3 regions of the Cytobacillus sp. MT66 genome follow, and region 3 is predicted to be linked to each of the others. Evidence: predicted binding sites of a transcription regulator. Region 3 holds the regulator's gene; each other region holds the start of a gene.
What was found. The regulator Rex, encoded in region 3, represses fermentation and respiration genes when NADH is low (regulators of the CRP and FNR family bind a similar motif). The targets are predictions, from matches to a motif close to TTGTGAAATATTTCACAA.
Positions count from the first base shown of each region.

Region 1: a site for Rex is predicted at 4,855-4,872, ahead of nadC (carboxylating nicotinate-nucleotide diphosphorylase). Genes of this name have one in related genera too.
Region 2: a site for Rex is predicted at 3,490-3,507, ahead of AC1Q59_RS04540 (cytochrome c oxidase subunit 2A). Genes of this name have one in related genera too.

Region 1 covers NZ_JBXAFB010000001.1:453,198-460,729, reverse strand. Annotated here, with positions in the region: gene AC1Q59_RS02210 (L,D-transpeptidase family protein) at 387-881, opposite strand; gene AC1Q59_RS02205 (TRAP transporter permease) at 1,013-2,947, opposite strand; gene AC1Q59_RS02200 (TAXI family TRAP transporter solute-binding subunit) at 2,944-3,951, opposite strand; gene nadC (carboxylating nicotinate-nucleotide diphosphorylase) at 3,984-4,835, opposite strand; gene AC1Q59_RS02190 (glycine betaine uptake BCCT transporter) at 5,347-6,888, opposite strand; gene AC1Q59_RS02185 (ABC transporter substrate-binding protein) at 7,154-7,532, shown strand, end outside.
Region 2 covers NZ_JBXAFB010000002.1:254,001-261,532, forward strand. Annotated here, with positions in the region: gene AC1Q59_RS04525 (DMT family transporter) at 3-920, shown strand; gene AC1Q59_RS04530 (b(o/a)3-type cytochrome-c oxidase subunit 1) at 966-2,621, opposite strand; gene AC1Q59_RS04535 (cytochrome c oxidase subunit II) at 2,621-3,097, opposite strand; gene AC1Q59_RS04540 (cytochrome c oxidase subunit 2A) at 3,120-3,275, opposite strand; purine riboswitch at 3,668-3,769, shown strand; gene AC1Q59_RS04545 (xanthine phosphoribosyltransferase) at 3,901-4,497, shown strand; gene AC1Q59_RS04550 (nucleobase:cation symporter-2 family protein) at 4,494-5,807, shown strand; gene AC1Q59_RS04555 (hypothetical protein) at 5,885-6,022, shown strand; gene AC1Q59_RS04560 (type III polyketide synthase) at 6,397-7,485, shown strand; gene AC1Q59_RS04565 (isoprenylcysteine carboxyl methyltransferase family protein) at 7,486-7,532, shown strand, end outside.
Region 3 covers NZ_JBXAFB010000030.1:3,195-10,726, reverse strand. Annotated here, with positions in the region: gene AC1Q59_RS24335 (carboxymuconolactone decarboxylase family protein) at 110-556, shown strand; gene groL (chaperonin GroEL) at 810-2,438, opposite strand; gene groES (co-chaperone GroES) at 2,531-2,815, opposite strand; gene AC1Q59_RS24320 (CPBP family intramembrane glutamic endopeptidase) at 3,108-3,836, shown strand; gene AC1Q59_RS24315 (DUF4305 domain-containing protein) at 3,833-4,036, shown strand; gene AC1Q59_RS24310 (redox-sensing transcriptional repressor Rex) at 4,062-4,715, opposite strand; gene moaC (cyclic pyranopterin monophosphate synthase MoaC) at 4,748-5,236, opposite strand; gene AC1Q59_RS24300 (ABC-F family ATP-binding cassette domain-containing protein) at 5,419-7,341, shown strand.

The DNA of each region.
Region 1 (7,532 bases), on a different contig from region 3:
AATTCCTGAATAATACAAGATGTGATTTACATATTGTTTTACAAAAGCCTTAATAAAATGATCCCCATATCCTTTGGCAGCACATTTCCTAATCAAGAATAAGTCAGTTTTAAAAAAGGGGCTGATAGCTTGAGAAGAAATAAATATGCGCCTCTCATTATGTCTTTAGGGATTTTATTATTCATATTTCTTGTCGTAAATGCAATCCGCAGCATAAGGGTTTATGTTGTGTATAGTTCAGGCATTATGCCTTTCATATTTATAGGACTAATTATTATAGTTATAATTTTTCTCTATATTAAAGGTTCATAATGAATGAACTGCACCTCCAAACTTGAGGTGCAGTTTTATATTGAGTACGAAGGGAATTCAATCCTGTTTTATTTTCATGAATGTATATGAACAGGTGTGCCAATAGGAATCGTCCGGGCTAATTCTTCAACATCCCGGTTATGCATCCGTACGCAGCCATGTGACACAAATTTTCCGATCGAACTCGGATTATTGGTTCCATGGATGCCGTAATGCTCTTTTGACAAGCTCATCCACATGGTTCCAAATGGCCCGCCAGGATTTGGCGCCTTATTGATAATAATATAATTTCCTACAGGTGTTTGAGTCAGCATCTTTCCGACTCCTATGGGGTATTGCTTTTGAAGACCTCCATTTCTGAACAGCATAAGTCTGCGATTATTAAGTGAAATATCAATGGAATAAGGGATCGTTTCTGCATTTGGAAACCCAGGAATGGTTATTTTTTGCCCAACATATAGAACATTAGGATTAATCGATGGGTTGGCCCGAATAATCGCAGCTAGAGGAGTCCGGTAATCCTTGGAAATCTGATGTAAAGTTTCCCCCGGCTTAACGGTGTGAATCATGAAAAACGCCCCCAAGTATTAGAAATACTACCTATTGTATGCAGGCATGGGGGCAAAAGAAACTAATCGGCACGGACTAATTTCCTCTAAAATTTTTAAAATTGAAAGCCATAGAGTAAAATCTCCATCGCTTACAGGGCATGCAGGTGCTGATAACTGCGTTTTTTCTGCAGTACAAAAACTAGAATAAATAACCCTGCTCCAATCCCGCTAGCTAAAACATGAGGGTAGATAAGCAGTAAGCCACTGGCAATCATAAGCACGCGATCAATCATGGAGGCTTTTGTTAAGAGCCAGCCAACAACACCAGCCCCCAATGAAATAACACCTAAAGTTGCGGTAGCAAAGGCTATAATGATTTGGCTTGGACTGCCGTCTAATAAAAGGACAGGTTCCAAAACAAACATAAACGGAACAATAAACCCCACTAGCCCTAATCGGACAGCCTCGATTCCGACCCGATTGGGGTTGCAGTCAGCGATGCCTGCCGCTGCATAGGCTGCCACAGCAACGGGAGGAGTAATAGCTGAAAAAATGGAAAAATAGACAATAAACAAGTGGGCTGCCATAAGAGAAACCCCCAGTTCCATTAGGGCCGGTGCCGCGAGCATTGCAGTTAAAATATATGCTGCAGCAACAGGCATGCCCATTCCAAGAATAATGCAAATGAACATGACTAATATTAGGGTTGGAAGCAGCATGCCTTCCGTTAATCCTAGGACAATGCTTGTTAATTTTCCGCCAAGTCCGGTTGACATAATTCCGGAAATGACCAGACCTGCTGCGGCGCAAGCAGTTGTGACTGGGATGGAGGACTTTGCCCCTTCGACCATTGCTTCGAAAATCTTCCTAATGCCCATGCGTGTATCTTTCCGAAGCCAGCTGACAGCAATAATTGCTAAAACACCATAAAATCCAGTAGTTGATGCACTATAGCCTTTAAATAAAAAGCCGATTAGTACAATTAATGGTATAAAGTAGTGCCATCCTTTTTTTAATACATCTGAAACCTTTGGAATATCCTCTTTTTTTGCTTTGGGCAAATCCAATCTTAGTGCCTCGAAATGGACAATAGAAAGCAAAGAAAGATAGTATAGAATCCCAGGAATGATCGCAGCAATGACAATCGACCGATAGGGAAGCTGTGTGATGGCTGCCATTAAAAAAGCAGAGGATCCCATAATTGGCGGTAAAATACTTCCGCCAGTGGAAGCAGCTGCCTCAACTGCTGCAGCAAAAGTTGGGCGATAGCCAGATCTTTTACTCACAGGAATCGTAAAGGATCCCGTTGTCACAACGTTCGCGGTCGGGCTTCCTGATATAGTGCCAAAAAACGCACTGGCAAGCACTGCGACCTTTGCCGCTCCCCCTTGTGACCTTCCGGCAAACGCAGTTGAAAGCTGAAAGAAAAACTCACCCGCTCCAGCCTTTTGCAGAAAGGAGCCAAACAGTAAAAACATATATACGAATGAGGCTGCAACGGCAATAGGCGATCCCCAAAGGCCATTAAAGCTGTAGGATAAATCTTCAACCACTTCTGATAAGGAGAACTCCCTATGCCAAACCAGCCCGTTTAAATGATCACCCCAAAGTGTATAGCTGATTCCAATCAGTACAATTATGACTATCGGGACACCGATCGTTCTGCGGGCAGCCTCAATACTTAAAATGACAAATACTAAACCAAATAGGATATCCCAATTGGTTAATGGGTCGACAACAGGAATTCGTTCTGCGATCCGTTCTGCATGGATGGTGAAATAAATCCCTGCACTCATGACAAGCAAAGCACAAAGATAATCTATTTTCGTTGGACCAGAATGAGTGTGATTTTTCTTAGAAAAACTATACAGCAAAAATGTTAACACTAGAATGAACGTTAAATGTGTTGCTAAAAGCTGAAGGGGATCTAATTTTCCCCAAACAACGGACCAAATTTGAAACAATGATAGAATGAATGCGAAACCGGCAAATAATTTCAAAGGAAGTCCTGATAAGTCTCGCTTGTCACTTTCCGTTAACCATGCTGTTAAATAATAGCTTTTAAGATTGGTTGTTTTTTTCATTCGATCAGTCCTTGCTCACTGAAAAACTTCTTAGCGCCTGGATGAAGGGGAACCTTTCCAACCTTGCTGAAGTTTTCTTTTGATAGATTCTTAAATTCCCTATGAACAGTACCTAGATAGTCAAAGTTTTCATAGATCGATTTTGCTATGCGATACACTTCATCTTCCGGCACGTCCTTATGCACGATTAAAATAGCAGGGGTATACAATGTTTCCAAATCTTGATGCAAGAAGTTATAACTTCCTGCTGGAATCGTGCCTAATTCCATTCCTAATTTTTCTGCCGCCGCTTTGAGCACATCATGATCTAAGGAGAAAAATTTCAATTGATTTGTAACGGAAGCCTCTAAAATATCACTTGATGGAACAGATACGGCGTCACCGGTTGCATCTATGCGATGATCTGCCATTAACTCAATAGTTTTTGATCCGCTTAAGTGGTCAACCGACCCGCCCCAGGAAACAATATCCTTATAGGTGACACCATATTCTTGTAAAATATGTCTGGTGATGATTTCACCTGCTGAACCTTTCTGATCGACCGCCAATCGCAGAGGGGCTTGATGTTCTCTAACTTCTTTTAATGAATCGAATGTCACATCTGCTCTTGCAAAAAGCTGATAGTAATTTGCAGGAATGACTACACTGACAGCCCGAATATCCTTGTAGGCTTTCTTATAGGGTTCATTCCCGCTGTATGCTGCGTATGCAGTCATTGCGTACGACAACCCATAGGGCACAGTGTTTGTCCCTACGCTTGCAGGATTCTCTACAATGCCGCCCGGTTCTACTGTGATAATCGAGTGTTCATTTTCACGGCGGATCGATTCTGCGATGCCTTCCGTAAAAACAGACCAGGAGCCGCCAGTACGTCCGCCAATGATGGTCGTTTTTATGGAGTCTGAAGCACTGTCTGTTACTGCTTCAGCCTGATTCTTACATCCTGTTAAAAGTAAAACGCCTATGGCCAATATCAAATAGACCGTCTTATTCCTCTTTGACATCTGTCCAACCCCCACAGCCTAAAACACTGGATTTAAAATGCTTTTTTGTTTCCTTCTTTGACCTGTAAGCTAATATCGAGTGCCTTGACAGAATGCGTTAAAAATCCCAATGAAATATAATTCACTCCTGTTCCTGAATAGAAGGCTAAGTTATCCAGATTTATTCTGCCAGAAGCCTCCGTTATAATGGTCTTAGGAACTAATTGGGCAAATTCCTTCACTTCCTCCGGGCTGCGGTTATCGAACATAATGACGTCTGCGCCAGCTTCCACCGCTTCCAAAACTTCTTCTTTCGCTTCCGTTTCCACCTCAATTTTAACCATATGGCCAGCCTTTTCCCGCACCGCTTGGACCGCTTTCGTAATCGATCCGCAATAGGCTATATGATTATCTTTAATCATGACTCCATCGTAAAGACCATACCGATGGTTTTTCCCGCCGCCGGATCGAACAGCATATTTATCAAGCATGCGCAGTCCAGGGACAGTTTTTCTTGTATCGCAAATATGTATTCCGGGATCATTTAAAACTTCTACACATCTGTTGGTGATCGTTGCGATTCCGCTCATTCTTTGCATAAGATTTAAGATCACTCGTTCACCTGTGAGCAAATGGGCTACAGGGCCGTTAACTGCTGCAATCACATCACCTGCAGCAACACGGTCTCCGTCGGAAAAATGGAACTCTGCCTGTATCGTGGAATCCAGCAAATGATAAGCTACTTTCATTATTTCTAAGCCGGATATAACTCCGCTTTCTTTTGCGATAAAAACCCCATGGCTTCTTTTATCGAGGGGAAAGATGGACTGGCTTGTCATATCTTGGTCGCCTATATCCTCAAGCAAAAACTCCTGCAGCATTTTCCGCAATTTTAAAGTATTCATAATTTGCCTCCTTGGTAGATTGAGAAATATTTCACAAATGATTTATTGAAAAGAGCTTCAGTAAATTACATGTGTCTTGACACATATATTAACACGCAAGCCTGCTGCTGTCATTACAAAAAATTTATCATAGAGGAACAAATCTGAAGAAAAGCGGCGACATCGGACAGGATTGGGTGAAAAAACTAGTGGGAGTCCAAAGAGCTAGTGACTTCGGACAAAGCTGAGAGAAAAAAACTGGCAGGAGTCCGAAGAGCGGGTGACTTCGGACAAAGCAGAAGAAAAAAGCGAGCGTAGAGTCCAAAGCAATGCCATCTTCGGACAAAGCAGAAGAAAAAAGCGAGCATAGAGTCCAAAGCGATGCCATCTTCGGACAAAGCAGAAGAAAAAAGCCAGCATAGAGTCCAAAGCAATGCCTTCTTCGGACAAAGCAGAAGAAAAAAGCAATCGGGAGTCCGATAAGCGGACTCCCGCAGTCAGCAAATCCTTTGACTGATAACATCATACTGCTTTAGACCAGATTTGGATCCGGCTCATCTCCCGATTTGAGTTTTCTGGCCCGTTTCTTTTCCCCGCTTCTAGCAGGAACCTCTTTTCTAAAATCTTTTAAGATCGAAACAGACATGCCGAATAAGACGAATGTTAATGGGAAGGCGCTAACGATGATTGCCGTCTGCATCGCATTCAGTCCTCCGGATAACATCAGGACAACAGCAGAGGCCGCGAGAAACAGACCCCAAATGATTTTGACCACATTAGGCGGATTTAGATCGCCATGTGCCGTTTGCATGCCTAATACAAATGTGGCCGAATCTGCTGATGTGATAAAAAATGTTGAAATGAGCAATAGTGTAACCACGACTAAAGCACCTGAAAATGGCAGCAGATCATACACATGAAAGATGGCTGTTTCTAAATTTTGGCCCGCTATATTGGCCCCTTGGAAATAATCAAAATAGATAGCTGTGCCGCCAAAGACGCTAAACCAAAAGGCACATACAATGGTGGGGATGACTAGAACGGCAACCATAAATTCCCGTACCGTTCTGCCTTTGGAAACCCGGGCGATGAATGTACCGACAAAAGGTGCCCATGCAATCCACCAGGCCCAGTAAAATATCGTCCAATCTTGAATCCATGCTGCTTGTTCTTTATTAAAAGGAGCTAATCTTAATCCCATGCTCGGCAGGTTTTGTATATAGCTTCCAAATGTTGTTGTAAACAGGTCAAGAACAAATCCAGTCGGACTTAAGATCAAGAAGCCAAAGAGCAGTATTACGGCCAGCACTAAATTCGCATTACTCAAAAACTTAATTCCTTTTTGCAGACCTGTACTAGCTGAAAGGATAAACAGAACTGTGACAATCGCGATAATAATAAGCTGAATGGTGAAGTTATTAGGCACACCTGCAACATAATGCAGGCCGCCATTAATTTGCGCTGCACCTAGACCTAAGGAAGCTGCCACGCCAAAAATGGTAGCAAATACGGCGATGACATCTACAGCCGTTCCAATAGGTCCATTGGCTCTTTCACCCAATATTGGCCGCAGGGTGACACTCATTAAGCCTGGCAGTTTTTTTCTAAATTTATAATAAGCAAGGATTAAGGCGATGACAGAATAAATCGCCCACGCATGAAACCCCCAATGCAAGTACGTATATCTTAAAGCGACAATTGCAGTCTCCGCCGTTCCTCCTTCGCCAATGGGCGGGTTGGCAAAATGGGAGATCGGTTCAGATACACCAAAGAAGAGTAAGCCAATTCCCATACCAGCACTGAATAACATAGCAAACCATGTGGCCCGATTAAAATCTGGCTTGTCTTCGTTAGATCCTAATTTAATTTTTCCATACTTGCTAAAAATCAAAAATAAAGCAAGCAGAAGAAATAGAGTAGCTGATATTTGATAGAACCAGCCGAAAGTATTTAAAAAGAACGCTTTTGTTGCATCCATTATTTTTCCCAATTGAACGGGGGCAACTACACCCCAGACCACAAATATACTTGCAATAACAAGGGAAATCCAAAATACGTTAGAAACCTTTTTCACTGATGCCAACTCCCTGTAAAAATTGATACCGTTATTTTCCCCAAAAGGTGGTGGTTAATTAATTGACTATAATTATGGTTATGTAAACTAGGCTTATTATTGCGAAAATTTCCTCCCAGACGATAATGTTTTTCTGAATGTCATAACTTTCCGAAAAATATATGTAATTTTCTCAAAAATATGAATAGACATAAGTAATAGGAAGCCAGTCCACATTGCTTAACATGACATACATAAGGCTGCAACTTTTATCATAGGGGGGAAGATGATGAGTTTTAAAAGAAAGTTTTTAAAGGTAATCTCAGGTTTAACGATGGCCAGTATGGTCCTGGCTGCATGCAGCGGCGGGAACGAGGAAAATTCCTCAAGTTCTAATTCTGCTTCACCAAATACTCCGGCTGCAGAATCCGATACGATTAAAGTCGGGGCAGTACTGCCGATGACGGGAAGTTCTTCTGTGTTCGGACAAAAGTTCAAGGACGCATATTCTCTTGCGTTGGATGAAATCAATGAAGCCGGTGGTGTTAAGGGCAAAAAGCTTGAAGTGGTAATCGAAGATTCACAGGAAAAGCCTAATATTGGGAAAACAGCAACAGAAAAATTAGTCAGTAATGAAGAAATCCTAATGCTGACTGGCGGCCGTT
Region 2 (7,532 bases), on a different contig from region 3:
ACATGAAAAAGCTGCTTCCTTATATCATGATTGCATTTGGGGCAAGCCTATGGGGAATTATTGCTGTTTTTGTAAAAGGATTGGCGGAGTTTGGATTTAAACCGATGGAAATTGTGGCTATTCGTGTTATCTGGGCCGCGGTATTTCTTCTGCTTATAGCCCTGTTCCGTTATCGTGACCAGATGAAGCTGCAAAAATGGTCAGATATAAGGTTTTTTATCGGTACAGGAATTTTAAGTATTGTCTTTTTTAACTTTTGTTATTTTACAGCAATCAGCGAAATGAATATTTCGGTGGCGGTCATTTTGCTTTATACTTCACCGGCTTTTGTTACTATTCTGTCATTTATTTTTTTAAAAGAAGGCTTAAGCATAAATAAGATCATCGCAGTAATTGGTACGATTATCGGCTGCTTTCTAATTGCAGGTGTATCATCAGGAGATTCTAAGATTACTCTTTTCGGAATCATTGTTGGCTTGGGGTCTGGCTTCGGTTATGCATTATATACGATTTTCGGAAAGTTTGCTTTAAGAAAGTACCAACCCTTTACAATTACACTGTATACCTTCAGCATTGCGGCTATCGCGTTAATTCCATTTACACATCTGTGGGAAAAAATAGATCTGCTATTAAATATGAAGGTCATTCTTTTTGGCGCAGGATTAGGATTTATTCCAACTGTCTTAGCCTTTTTAGTTTATACATGGGGACTTGAGAAAACAGAGGGGAGTAAGGCAGCTGTTATTGCAACCGTTGAGCCCGTTGTCGCTACGGCAGTAGGTGTACTGCTTTATCAGGAGAGCTTGGGGATCATTCAAATGGCTGGGGCCGCATTAATTTTATGCTCGGTTATTATTGTAAACCTTAACTTTGGGAAAAGAAGATCAGTGCTGACAGAGAAAACGGATATAGCTAACTAAATAAAAAAACTCCGGCGATTGCCGGAGCTTTTTTTATCTAAAAGGTTACCAGAGTTTGTATCCCTTTGATCCTGGAGGTGCGTTTTCAATAAGGTCGATAAATGGAATGGTATAAGCGAAAAGGATAAGTGCTACTGTAATACCAATCCAGATTTTCCAGTTTTCAAATACCATTGGAGCTTTTTCAGCTGGATTTGCTGCTTCTCCAACAGGGAATTCCTGATCTCCTTTAGGAGCAAAGAATGCTAGGTTGATAAAGATAATAAGCATTAGGATGATGCCGATGAAAAGGATAGAACCGCCAACTGCCTGTGCAATTTGATATGGAATCCACTCAGCAGCTTGTGCAGAACCTCCGTATTCTGAGAATGAAGAACGGCGTGGTGCGCCTAGAAGACCGGCAGCGTGCATGGATCCTGACATAAATGTCATCCCGATTGTCCATGTGATCCCTTGAATTAAGGCTAGTTTGTTCATCTTTTTTGTAAATACACGGCCTGTTAAATGCGGAACAAGCCAGAAAGCTACACCAAAGAAAGTTAATACAACAGCTGTAGCAACTGTAAGGTGGAAGTGACCAGTAACCCAAATGGTGTTATGGACAACCTGGTTCATTTGGTGAGAGGCGTTGACAATACCGCCTGCACCTGCCGGAATAAAGGAAACCATTCCGATAAACGGCAAAGTAAATCTCGCATCTCCCCAAGGAAGCTTCTTAATCCAGCCGAATAGACCTTTTGCCCCTTTAGAGCGGCCGAAGCTTTCGAAGGTTGCAAATAAACTGAATGCAGTCATTAATGATGGAATAACAACAAGGAATGTTAACACAACCTGTAAGAACTTCCATGCTGGGTCAATTCCTGGCTCTAATAGCTGGTGGTGGAAACCGACAGGTATTGAGAACAATAGGAAAAGAATAAATGACATACGTGCTAATGAATCTGAGAATATTTTTCCGCCAATAATCTTTGGAATAATCGCATACCAAGTCATGTAAGCTGGCAATAACCAGAAGTATACGAGCGGGTGGCCAAAGTACCAGAATAGGGTACGGCTTACACCGACATTCACTGTTTCTACTAAACCTAAAGACCAAGGCAATAATTGAATCAATACAGTTGCTGCTACACCGATTGTTGCAACAATCCACATTAAGGTATTAACTAGTGACATAAAAGTCAGAAGCGGGCTAGGCTGACCTGGATTTGTTCTTCTCCACTCAGCATATTTCATAATAATAGCTGCGCCAACAAGCCAGCTTCCCACAATAACAAAGGTTAAGCCGAGATAATAAACAGCATGCGCCTGCAATGGGGCATAGAAAGTATAAAGAACTGTCGCCTTATTTAAAAGAACCATCGTAGCTGCCATGACAGTACCAATAGTCATGGTCCAAAAACCAATCCAGCCAACCTTGCGCTGACGGCCAGTCAAAGTGCCGGCAGTTTTGCTGACGGCTGCAAGCTGAAATCCCATAATAAAGAATGTAGTTAATACAAGTCCGAGTACAACCCCGTGAACGGTTAAGATCTGATAATATCCAATTCCAGCAGGAAGCTCAAGCTTTCCTGAACGGACGAGCGTTTGCAGTAAACCAGCTAATCCTCCGATTGCTAACGCAATAAATGCTACAAAGAAATGGGCCATTGCCAATTTGCCGTCACGACGGTCAACCTTTTGAATAGCAGTAAAGCTTGCCATTATTCAACCACCTCGATTTTTGAAGACATCATGTGGTGTCCAATTCCACAATATTCATTACATAAGATTAAGTATTCGCCCGGTTTGTCAAATGTCGTAACAAGTTCACTGATATAACCAGGTTCAAGCATCATATTTATGTTCGTTCCGGCAACTTCAAATCCGTGAACAACATCCTTTGATGTTGCCATTACTTTTACTTTAGCTCCAAGTGGAACTTTTACTTCACCAGGATTATAATTAAATGCGGAAGCAACAAAGACTAATTCATAGTCCCATTCCTTTCCTTCCACTTTTTTTAATCCAGGCTCGTTAAATGGTGCGGTTGTATCAACCTTTTCTGGATCAATGGTTGCTAAACAGCTTGGCGGCTGATTTCCAAGATAGAATGCGCTCACCCCGATAACAGTTAAAAATACTAGAAGAGCACCAATCCCGAATCCGAGCCAGGCTTTTTCAAATTTATGCATATGCATGGCTTTTTCCCCTTTCAATTTTTTAGAAACGGTCTAGGTATAAATAGTACACACCGACCCAAGTCACTATTAGGAATGCTCCTAATAGGAAAACGGAAGCTAACGTTCCTTTCAAATTTGAACCCTCGTCTGTTTCAATTTTTGTGTTCGTTTTCTCCTGAAGTTCCGTTTTCGCCATTTTCCTTCACTCCTCTCAAAAATTGGGATGAATTAATGATTACACTTTCATCATACTCAACTAATCCCTAGAATCTAGGGGTTTTTTACCACTTCACAAAATGTTCATTCATAACTTAAATACTATGATAATGGTGGAAAATTGATATAACAGTGATGCTAATCACTGTAAGAGTGTGATAATTGTGAAGGAATTGTGAAGGATTTTTTAAAAAATGTGAACGATATCACAAAAAAAAGTAGTGAAGGCGTGTAAAATTGTGTTTTTTGGCCAGCTAATAAATTCTTTACAAACAGAGAAATCACGAACATTTAGTTTAAATTAACGAAAATAATTCGTGAATTTCGCGAAAAATATTGAATTTCATCACGAGCGTGCTATAATGGCTATATCAAATTTAATAGACATTCACTCATATAATCACGAGAATATGGCTCGTAAGTTTCTACCGGGTTCCCGTAAAGAATCCGACTATGGGTGAGCAATGATAATTTTGTGATGTTTTTAATGCTATCATCACAGCTATGCCTCAAGGTCATTGCTTCACTCATATTTCATAAAGAGTGATGCAGTGTCTTTGAGGCTTTTTTGTTTTTTAGATAACCCTTAACATAGGAGGAGCATAATGAAGCTTTTAAAAGAGAAAATTTTAACTGAGGGAATCGTATTATCTGACTCGGTTTTAAAAGTAGACTCATTTCTAAACCATCAAATTGACCCGTTCCTTATGCAGGAAATCGGCAAAGAATTTGCCAAAAGATTTAAGGATGAAGGAATTACAAAAATTTTAACGATTGAATCCTCTGGGATTGCCCCTTCTGTGATGGCAGGTTTGTTCTTAGAAGTGCCAGTTATTTTTGCAAGGAAGAAAAAATCATTGACACTGATTAATGAGCTTTACACAGCGTCCGTCTATTCCTTTACAAAACAGGAATCCAATGAGATTTCGGTTTCAAAGAAATTTTTAAATAAATCCGACCGGGTTTTAGTCATCGATGATTTCTTGGCAAATGGACAGGCAGCTCTCGGACTTGTCGATATTGTCAAGCAGGCCAAAGCACATACCAGCGGAATCGGAATCGTTATTGAAAAAGGCTTCCAGGAAGGCGGGGATCTTCTTCGTGAAAAAGGCTATCGTGTAGAATCGCTTGCAAGAATCAGCGGACTTACAGACGGGAAGGTAACATTTATTTCTAATCAAACGGAGGACGTCCTTATATGAAACATCATCCATTTAAAATCACATCACTTGGAATCCAGCATGTTTTAGCGATGTATGCAGGTGCAGTCATTGTACCGTTAATTATCGGCGGAGCCATCGGGCTGACCGGAGAGCAGCTGACATACCTTGTATCAATTGACATTTTGACAAGCGGATTAGCCACAATCCTACAGGTTTGGCGAAATAAATATTTTGGGATAGGACTTCCGATTGTTCTGGGCTGTACTTTTACCGCAGTTGGTCCAATCGTTGCCATTGGCAATCAATATGGGATTTCATCTATTTACGGTTCCATTATTGTTTCAGGCTTAATTATTATTTTAATATCTAAGTATTTCGGCAAACTTGTCCGGTTTTTCCCGCCAGTTGTAACTGGCTCTGTTGTAACAATTATAGGTATTACACTTGTGCCTGTAGCGATGAATAATTTTGCAGGCGGTCAAGGAAGCCCTGATTTTGGTTCCTTGCAAAATATTGGTTTAGGATTTGGCACCTTATTGTTTATTATCGTTCTTTTTAAATTTACTAAAGGATTTATTCGTTCTATTTCTATTTTATTAGGTTTAATTGCTGGAACAATTGTAGCTTATTTTATGGGAATGGTTGATTTTAGTGCTGTTTCCGAAGCATCAGTCATTCATATGCCAAAACCTTTCTATTTTGGACTGCCAACTTTTGAAATTATTCCTATTCTTACAATGACACTTGTAGCGATGGTCAGTCTTGTTGAATCATCAGGGGTTTACTTTGCGTTAGGGGATATTTGTAAAAAGGATATCGGCGAAAAGGACCTTGTTAATGGATATCGCGCCGAAGGTTTAGCAAGTATACTTGGCGGTATCTTTAACTCATTTCCATATACAACTTACTCACAAAACGTTGGTCTGATCCAAATTTCTGGAGTGCGCAGCAATAACGTGATTTATGTGGCTGCAACTATGTTAATCTTCCTAGGATTTTTTCCAAAGCTTGGCGCTTTAACAACGGTCATTCCAGCTGCAGTTCTTGGCGGTGCAATGATCGCTATGTTCGGAATGGTGGTTGCTTCTGGGATAAAGATGTTAAGCAGGGTTGATTTTTCCTCTCAGGAAAACCTTTTAATCATTGCTTGTTCAGTTGGTATGGGATTAGGCGTTTCTGTTGTCCCTGGTTTATTTGCCCAAATGCCGGAAAATATTCGCATTTTAACTGAAAGCGGTATTGTATCTGGAAGCCTAACAGCTATTTTTCTAAATATCTTGTTTAACGAAATTAAATTTAAGCGCAGCAGCTCGTCATCCATTAAGGAAACAGAAGTAAAAGCTTCGTAAAATATGATTTTTCAGTATCAATGCACGAGCCTGCAAAATATAATACTACTATCCATTGATAATAGGATGTGTAGGGAATGGAAAAATATTATTGTGATCATTGCAGGCTTCTATACAATGAGCAGATAACTTGTACAGAATGCGGCTGTGAAGTCAGTAAAAAAATTATTATCGATGTTCAAAATCAAAATACAAGCAGTCATGCACCGGAGTGATCTGGTGCATGATTTTTTTTGTAATGCAACTTTAAAAATTGTCCAGCTCCAGCGCCCAGCGGCTAGTGTACTTCGGTCACCTCCCTACGATAAGTCAGCATCGAATCGCTAGCGCTCTTTTCGAGTTTCCTTTATCTCAGTCGGCGCCCTCCAGTCCATACGTCGCTAAACGGGCGCCTCCGCTTTTCTGCCATGGAAAAATTTTTATGGTGATTCTTGTCGATAGAAGTCTTATAATAAAAGTGCACAATAACTCCTTCAAAACAGATTGCTTCCTCGAATCCCGAGGAGGCATTTTTTTTGCGCAAAAAGCTCTTTGTATATTCTAGAATAATTTGGAAAAATTATCAGTATGATACAAAGGAGAGAATGAAATGCCATCCATAATTTCTGTCGCAGAAGCTATTCCAGCACATATTCTAAGGCAAGATGAGGTAATGAATTTTGCCAGAGAGCTATTTTCAGACTCATTTCAGGATATTGACCGGCTATTAAAGGCTTTTCATAATGGGCAAATCGAAAAGCGCCATTTCGTAAAAGGGATGGATTGGTATAAAACGGACCGAACATTTGCTGAGAAAAATAATGCCTATATTGAGCATGCAGTGGATTTAGGTGCCCAAGCCATACAAAATTGCCTGACGAGCAATGATTTTTTAAAAAAACAAATTCCTTATAGCGAAATAGATGCCATCTTTTATATATCAAGTTCGGGGATTGCAACCCCAAGCATAGAAGCAAGAATCATGAATAAGCTGGCATTTTCAGAGCATACAAAACGAATACCTATATGGGGCCTTGGCTGTGCAGGCGGTGCGTCGGGACTTTCAAGGGCCTACGAATATTGTTTTGCCTACCCTGAGGCTAAAGTGCTTGTGCTGGCAGTCGAATTATGCAGCTTAAACTTTCAAAAAGGAGATAGGTCTAAAAGTAATTTAATTGCAGCATCTCTTTTTGCGGATGGTGCTGCCTGCGTTCTCTTAGTTGGCGACAAGGCTGATAAGGCATACTATCAAAAACTGTCATATGTTCCTTCCATTACCTGTGTTCAATCGACGTTACTGCAAGATTCCCTTGATGTGATGGGCTGGGATGTAAAAAATGAAGGGATGCATGTTGTTTTTTCCAAGGATATTCCATCGCTGATAAAAAGATGGCTTAGGCCAAATGTTGATAAGTTTCTTGAAAGCTGCGGAATAGGCATGAATGATATCAGCCATTTTATTGCTCATCCAGGCGGAAAAAAGGTGATTGATGCCTACGCAGCAGCCTTGAATTTCGAAGCAGAAATGACAAGGATACCGCTGGAAGTTTTAAAACAGTTTGGAAATATGTCGTCACCAACCGTCCTTTATGTGTTAAAACAGTTCATGTGCTTAGGCAGAGGAAATGATTATGGACTCTTGACTGCTTTGGGGCCAGGTTTCAGTTCAGAACTTCTTTTGTTAAAATGGGAGGCATAAATGAATCTATTTTTTCTGATTATTACATTGATTATTTTACAGCGTAT
Region 3 (7,532 bases):
ATTCTTCCTTTTACTATACTTAATTATAATCCCGCTATATAATAAGAATGTATGTTCTTCTCATTGGATTAAGACACTTTTTAAAATATGGTTTTAGGAGGATATGAAAATGGAACAACGTATTAATTATTATGAAATCGCACCGGAAGCACTTAACATTATGTTGGAGATGGAGAAGTACACGAAAACGACAGCAATTGAACGAAAACTTCGTGAACTTATTAAAATTCGTGCTTCGCAAATTAACGGCTGTGCATATTGTTTGAATATGCATACGATAGATGCACGAAAAATGGGTGAAACGGAACAGCGAATATACTGTGTTAGCGCATGGAGGGAGTGCGATTTCTATACAGATGCTGAAAAAGTTGCTTTAGAGTTAGCCGAACATCTGACACTGGTTTCAGCTATGCGCGTACCTGATGATCTTTATAATCGAGTCCGTGAGCATTTTAGTGACAAAGAGTATGTAGATCTTGTTATTATGATCAATCAAATTAACAGCTGGAACCGCCTATCCATTTCAATGGGGAATTTTGCAACAATGGAAAAATGATACTTTTTGCCCTTTCCAACAAATCCTTATGGAGCAACCCTGAAATCTTATAGCATTGTCCCTGCTCCGAACAGATTACAATGTTTTACGGTGTATTTCGAACATTACCAAGAGCATAAAAAAAGAGGCTTCCCAAGAGTTTATACGACTCATGGAAAACCTCTATTTTTTTTGTTCCTGATGTTACCCTTTCGTTACCCTAATAAAGTAGCATCAGGAAGTTCCTTGATATATCAAGGGATTAATGGCGTTATTACATCATGCCGCCCATACCGCCCATGCCGCCCATGTCAGGCATTCCTGCACCTGGTGGCTCTGGCTTGTCAGCAATTACTGCTTCTGTTGTTAAGAACATAGCAGCTACAGATGCAGCGTTTTGAAGGGCTGAACGAGTAACCTTAGTTGGGTCAACGATACCAGCGTCAACCATGTTTACCCATTCGCCAGTTGCAGCATTGAAGCCTGTTCCAACTTCTTCACGCTTTAAGCGCTCAACGATAACAGATCCTTCAAGGCCAGCATTGTGAGCGATTTGACGCATCGGTTCTTCCATTGCGCGAAGAACAATGTTGATACCAGTAGCGATATCGCCTTCAGCTTGTAATTCAGCTACTTTGTTGTAAACGTTTAGAAGCGCTACGCCACCGCCGGAAACAATACCTTCTTCAACAGCAGCACGAGTTGCGTTTAAAGCATCCTCGATGCGAAGCTTGCGCTCTTTAAGTTCTGTTTCAGTAGCAGCACCAACTTTGATAACAGCTACACCGCCAGCTAATTTAGCAAGACGCTCTTGTAATTTTTCACGGTCAAATTCAGAAGTTGTTTCTTCCATTTGAACACGGATTTGGTTCACACGTGAAGCGATTTGTGCACTGTCTCCGGCACCTTCAACGATTGTTGTGTTTTCTTTTGAAACAACCACTTTAGAAGCACGTCCTAAAGCTTCGATTGTAGTAGATTTAAGATCGCGGCCTAATTCTTCAGTGATAACTTCACCGCCAGTTAGGATCGCGATATCTTCAAGCATTGCTTTACGGCGGTCACCGAATCCAGGAGCTTTTACAGCTACTGCATTAAATGTTCCGCGAAGCTTGTTAAGAACTAATGTAGCAAGTGCTTCGCCTTCTACATCTTCAGCAATTAGCAATAATGGCTTGCCTTGCTGTACCACTTGCTCAAGAACTGGAAGGATTTCTTGAATGCTGGCAATCTTCTTATCAGTGATTAAGATGTAAGGATTGTCTAGAACTGCTTCCATTTTATCAGAATCAGTTACCATGTATGGTGATGCATATCCGCGGTCGAACTGCATACCTTCAACCACATCAAGCTCTGTTGTGAATCCTTTAGATTCTTCAATTGTGATAACACCATCGTTGCCAACGCGCTCCATAGCTTCAGCGATTAATTGGCCAACTTCTTTGTCATCAGAAGAAATAGAAGCAACCTGTGCAATAGACTCTTTTCCTTCAATTGGCTTAGAGATAGCTTTTAATCCTTCAACAGCTGTTACAACAGCTTTTTCGATTCCTTTGCGGATACCCATTGGGTTCGCGCCAGCTGTTACGTTTTTAAGGCCTTCTCTGATCATGGCTTGAGCAAGAACAGTCGCCGTAGTTGTACCGTCACCAGCTACATCGTTTGTTTTGCTTGCAACTTCAGCTACTAGCTTTGCACCCATGTTTTCGAAAGCATCTTCTAATTCAATTTCTTTTGCGATGGTTACACCATCATTTGTAATAAGAGGTGAACCAAATTTTTTCTCAAGAACCACGTTGCGTCCTTTAGGTCCAAGAGTTACTTTTACTGCATCCGCTAGAGCATCAACACCGCGAAGCATCGCGCGGCGGGCATCTTCACTAAATTTAATGTCTTTAGCCATTTGTAAAAACCTCCTCAAAAATAGTAAGAAATTTATCTTCTAAATACATTCATCGCTATTTATTAACAGATAGGATATTAACTTGTAAGCTATTAGCCGACAATAGCAAGAATATCATTTTCACGCAGAATTAAATATTCTTTGCCTTCATACTTCACTTCAGTACCGGCATACTTTGAGAAGATAATACGATCGCCTTGGGCAACTTCAAGTGCAACACGTTCGCCATTATCAAGAACACGGCCAGTTCCTACAGCAACAACTCTGCCTTCTTGAGGCTTTTCCTTTGCAGTATCCGGCAACACAATACCGCTTGCAGTTTTTTCTTCTGTTTCAACAAGCTCGATAATAATTCGATCACCTAGTGGCTTTAACAAGTGAAACTACCTCCTCAATAAAATATGTAAATTTTATTTATTAGCACTCTCCTCTGATGAGTGCTAACACAATTATTATATTAATGAATTTCAAATCTATTTGCAAGAGAGAAGCTTTATTTTTTGCAAAAAAAATCATCATCATATAAGTTCTGATCACTGAACCTTAGCACCTCAAATAGTTTATCCTTATTCCTGCTGTTAAAAACACCTACAATTTGAAAAAAGCTCCTCTTTATTAGTAAAATGGAAAGGTATCATTATGAATCAGCAAATTTAAGGAGACAATAGATTGAAAAAGGAATATTGGTTCATTCTTATTGCTTATATTGTCATGCAATTCTCAAGCATTGCCGGTGTGCCCCTTGTTGTATTCGCGGCTTCTTTGTTTGGGAAGCCCCCCGAGGACATAGAGATATTTGCTGTAGCAGCCTGGATTATGATCAGCTTTACAATCACGCTTATCATCACCCTTGCGCTTTTGCGAAAAGAAATGAAAAATAATCCGATGAGGAGTGCATCCTCACCAATTACTGCTGCTGCATGGGCGATTGGCGGTGTCTTTCTCGCCTTATTTGCCCAGTCATTTGCCGCAAATATCGAAAGACTTATCGGAATAGAAATGGGCTCAGAAAATACGCAAAGCATTATGCGTCTGATAGAAGCTTTTCCATTTGTCATCCTGATAAGTTCCATTATTGGGCCAATTCTTGAGGAAATCGTTTTTCGAAAAATTATCTTTGGCGCCCTGCATCAGAGGCTTAATTTTATTTTATCGGCACTAATAAGTTCAGTTATTTTTGCATTGGCACATGCAGAGCCTGAACACGTCCTGTTATATTCAGCCATGGGCTTTACCTTTGCCTTTCTATATGTAAGAACAAAGCGGATTATCGTTCCGATCTTTGCCCATGTTTCGATGAATACCTTAGTCGCAATCCTGCAGCTTAATCAGGAAAGTATTGAAAATTGGCTGCAGCAAATGGAAAAAATGCAAGCCATTATTGGAGGTTTATTATGAGGGGGTCCTTGTTTTCTGGGATCGTTTACATTATTCTCGGAATTCTTTTCACATCCATTGCCATAGAAAATGTTCAAAGGGAACAAACATGGGGGATTTTCACTTACTTCCTCATTCTTATTGCAACCTTCGATTTAGGAAGCGGTCTGAGGATGATTGCTTTTCATTTTAAATTTAAGAAAGCACAGAACAAAAAATGAGCCACTTCAATTTTGGCTCATTTTTTTAATCCTCTTCCGTATCAATCGGATAATTCTTCAAGAAGTAGATGAGCGATTGCAGCTCTACAGCTAAGTCAATATGGTGAATTCTGATGGTTGAAGGAAGGTTTAATCTTGCTGGAGTAAAGTTCAAGATCCCTTTCACATCACTATGAACAAGCCGATCGGCAATGGCCTGCGCTGCAGGGGCCGGAACAGTCAAAATGGCGACCCGGATCTGCTGCTCTCTGAGAACTTTTTCGAGATTGTCCATATGAAAAACAGGAACCTCTCCAATCTTTGTGCCAATTTTGCCTGCATCCACATCAAAGGCTACTTCAATTTTCGTATTGTTATTTTTGAGAAAATTATAGTTGAGGAACGCGGTTCCTAAATTCCCTACCCCAATAAGGGCAACTTTTGTGAGCTCATCCTGATCCAGGGTTTTCCGAAAAAAGTTCAATAAATAATTGACATTATATCCATAGCCCTTTTTCCCTAAAGCCCCAAAATAGGAAAAGTCCCTTCGAATAGTTGCAGAATCCACTTTAACAGCTTCGCTTAACTCCGCAGATGAAACCCTTTGTTTGCCCGAGGAGTGTAAATTCTTTATAAATCTGTAGTATAAAGGGAGCCGTTTTGCAGTTGCCTGCGGTATTTTCATTGATTCATTCGGCATTGATGTCCCTCCCTTTCTTAAATAATAAAATGTTAAATGGATTCTCTTTTGAAATCTCCGTTTTTTCCGCCTGTTTTTTCTACTAAATAAGTTTCCCCTATTACCATTCCTTTATCGATAGCTTTGCACATATCATAGACTGTTAATGCGCAGACAGATGCAGCCGTTAGCGCTTCCATTTCAACACCGGTATTGCCCTTGGTTTTTACAGATGCATCGATTAATAATATGTACTGTTCTTTTTCCTCTTTCCATGCAAAGGATATATCCACTCCGGTTAAAGAAATTGGATGGCACATCGGGACAATATCCCATGTTTTTTTGGCTGCCATGATTCCAGCTACCTGTGCAACGGCCAGGACATCGCCTTTTTTCATTTTATTAGCAGTTATTTTTTCATATATTTCATTGCTAACTGTAATGCTTGATCGTGCAATTGCTGTCCGGGCTGTCTCAGGCTTATCGCTTACATCTACCATTTTCGCCCTGCCCTCTTGATTAAAATGAGTGAAATCTGCCATTTTAAATAAACACCTCACATTCAAATCATACACTATTTTTTTTAAGCTGTGTATTTCTTGTGGTAATTTTCACAATTTTCCGCACCCAGTTTTCAAGATACGAATGTCTTTAACTATGCTTCCTTTGTTGCCCGCCTAATTCGAATAGGTTACACTATTTCTAGAGTATAGAGGTGAAAGAAATGATTCTACTGCAGGTTAATCAGCTAGAAAAAAACTTTGGTGCTGATACCATTTTATCGAATATAAAGCTTGAAGTACAAACTAGAGACCGGATTGCCTTAGTCGGGCGAAATGGGGCTGGCAAATCCACGCTGCTAAAAATAATTGCCGGTCAAATGTCCTATGATTCCGGAGATATTATTAAGCCGAAAGGGATTGAAATCGGCTATCTTGCCCAAAACACCGGTCTAGAATCCGACCGGTCTATATGGGATGAAATGCTGACTGTATTTGAGGATTTGCAAAAGCAGGAAAAGGATTTACGCCGCCTGGAGGAAAAAATGGCGGATCCCGATCTTATTGCCAATCCCGATGAGTATGAACGTATTTTAAAAGAATATGATCTGCTACAGGTTCAATTTAAGGAGCAAGGCGGCTATCAGTATGAATCGGATATCCGCTCCGTTCTTCACGGGTTAAACTTTCATTCCTTCAGCTACGAAACAAAGATTTCCACGTTAAGCGGGGGCCAAAAAACAAGGCTCGCTTTAGGAAAGCTATTATTGACCAAACCCGATATTTTAATCCTGGACGAGCCGACGAACCATCTAGATATTGAAACACTGTCATGGCTTGAGCAATACTTGCAGAGTTATGATGGAGCCATTTTAATCGTTTCTCACGACCGGTATTTTCTTGATAAAGTAGTTACCTTAGTTTATGAATTATCGAGAAAACAAACCCGAAAGTACACAGGGAACTATAGCTCTTACCTTGACCAAAAAGCAGCTAATTTTGAAAGGGAAATGAAGCTGTTTGAAAAACAGCAGGAAGAAGTTGCGAAGCTGCAGGATTTTATTCAGCGAAATCTGGCTCGTGCCTCCACCACCAAAAGGGCACAAAGCCGCAGAAAACAGCTAGATCGCATGGAGCTGATGGATCGTCCTTTAGGGGATGAAAAGTCTGCCTCCTTTGGCTTTGATATAGAAAGGCAATCAGGCAATGAGGTATTAAAAGCTGATTCCATATCAGTCGGATATAAGGATGCAGAAATTTCAAAGGGGATTTCATTCCGGATCACGCGAGGCGAAAGCATTGCCCTGGTAGGACCAAATGGAATCGGAAAGTCTACTCTTTTAAAAACCATTGTTGAAAAGCAGCCCGCCTTATCGGGAAACTTTCAAAAGGGCTCTAATGTCATGATTGGCTACTATGATCAGGAACAGGCGGATCTGTCATCTAATAAACGAGTATTAAATGAACTTTGGGATGACTTCCCTCTGAAACCTGAAAAAGAAATCCGCACCATTCTTGGGAACTTTCTATTCTCAGGCGACGATGTTTTAAAGATTGTCAACACTTTGAGCGGCGGCGAAAAAGCTCGGCTTGCTCTCGCTAAACTTATGATGCAAAAAGCTAATTTCTTAATTCTTGATGAGCCAACCAACCATCTTGATCTAGACAGCAAGGAAATATTGGAGAATGCTCTAATCGATTATCCTGGCACGATTTTCTTTGTCTCCCATGACCGGTATTTTATCAACAGGATCGCCACAAAGGTATTTGAACTTAGTAAAGATGGAATAACTGAATATCTTGGGGATTATGATTACTATATTGAGAAAAAACGGGAACAGGAAGAAATAGAGGCCATTGAATCCTCCGAAAGCCCACAGCCTGCTGCTGCTGCAAAAGAAAAGCCGAATTATCAGCAGGATAAAGAAGCCAAGCGGGCCCAAAGACAGCGGCAGAGAAGATTGGAAGAAGTCGAAAGGCAAATTGAGGAAGCGGAGAATGCAATCTCTGAATACGAGCAGCTGCTTTGTGAGCCAGATGTCTACCAAGACCATGAGAAAGTCTTGGACATTACACAGAAAAACAACGAATGCAAGGCAACGCTTGAAAAATTAATGGAAGAATGGACCGAGCTTGCTGACGAATAAGATTTTTTATGACTTTATGCGATAGTCCCTTTGCAGATGATGGCATTGAAGGACATTTATTTTGCAAAATCGGTGGAGTTTGTCCTTCATTGCCCTGATGAAGGACTTTTCTTTTGAAAAATCGGCAGAGTTTGTCCTTCATTGCCCTAATGAAGGACTTTTCTTTTGAAAAATTGGCGGAGCTTGTCCAT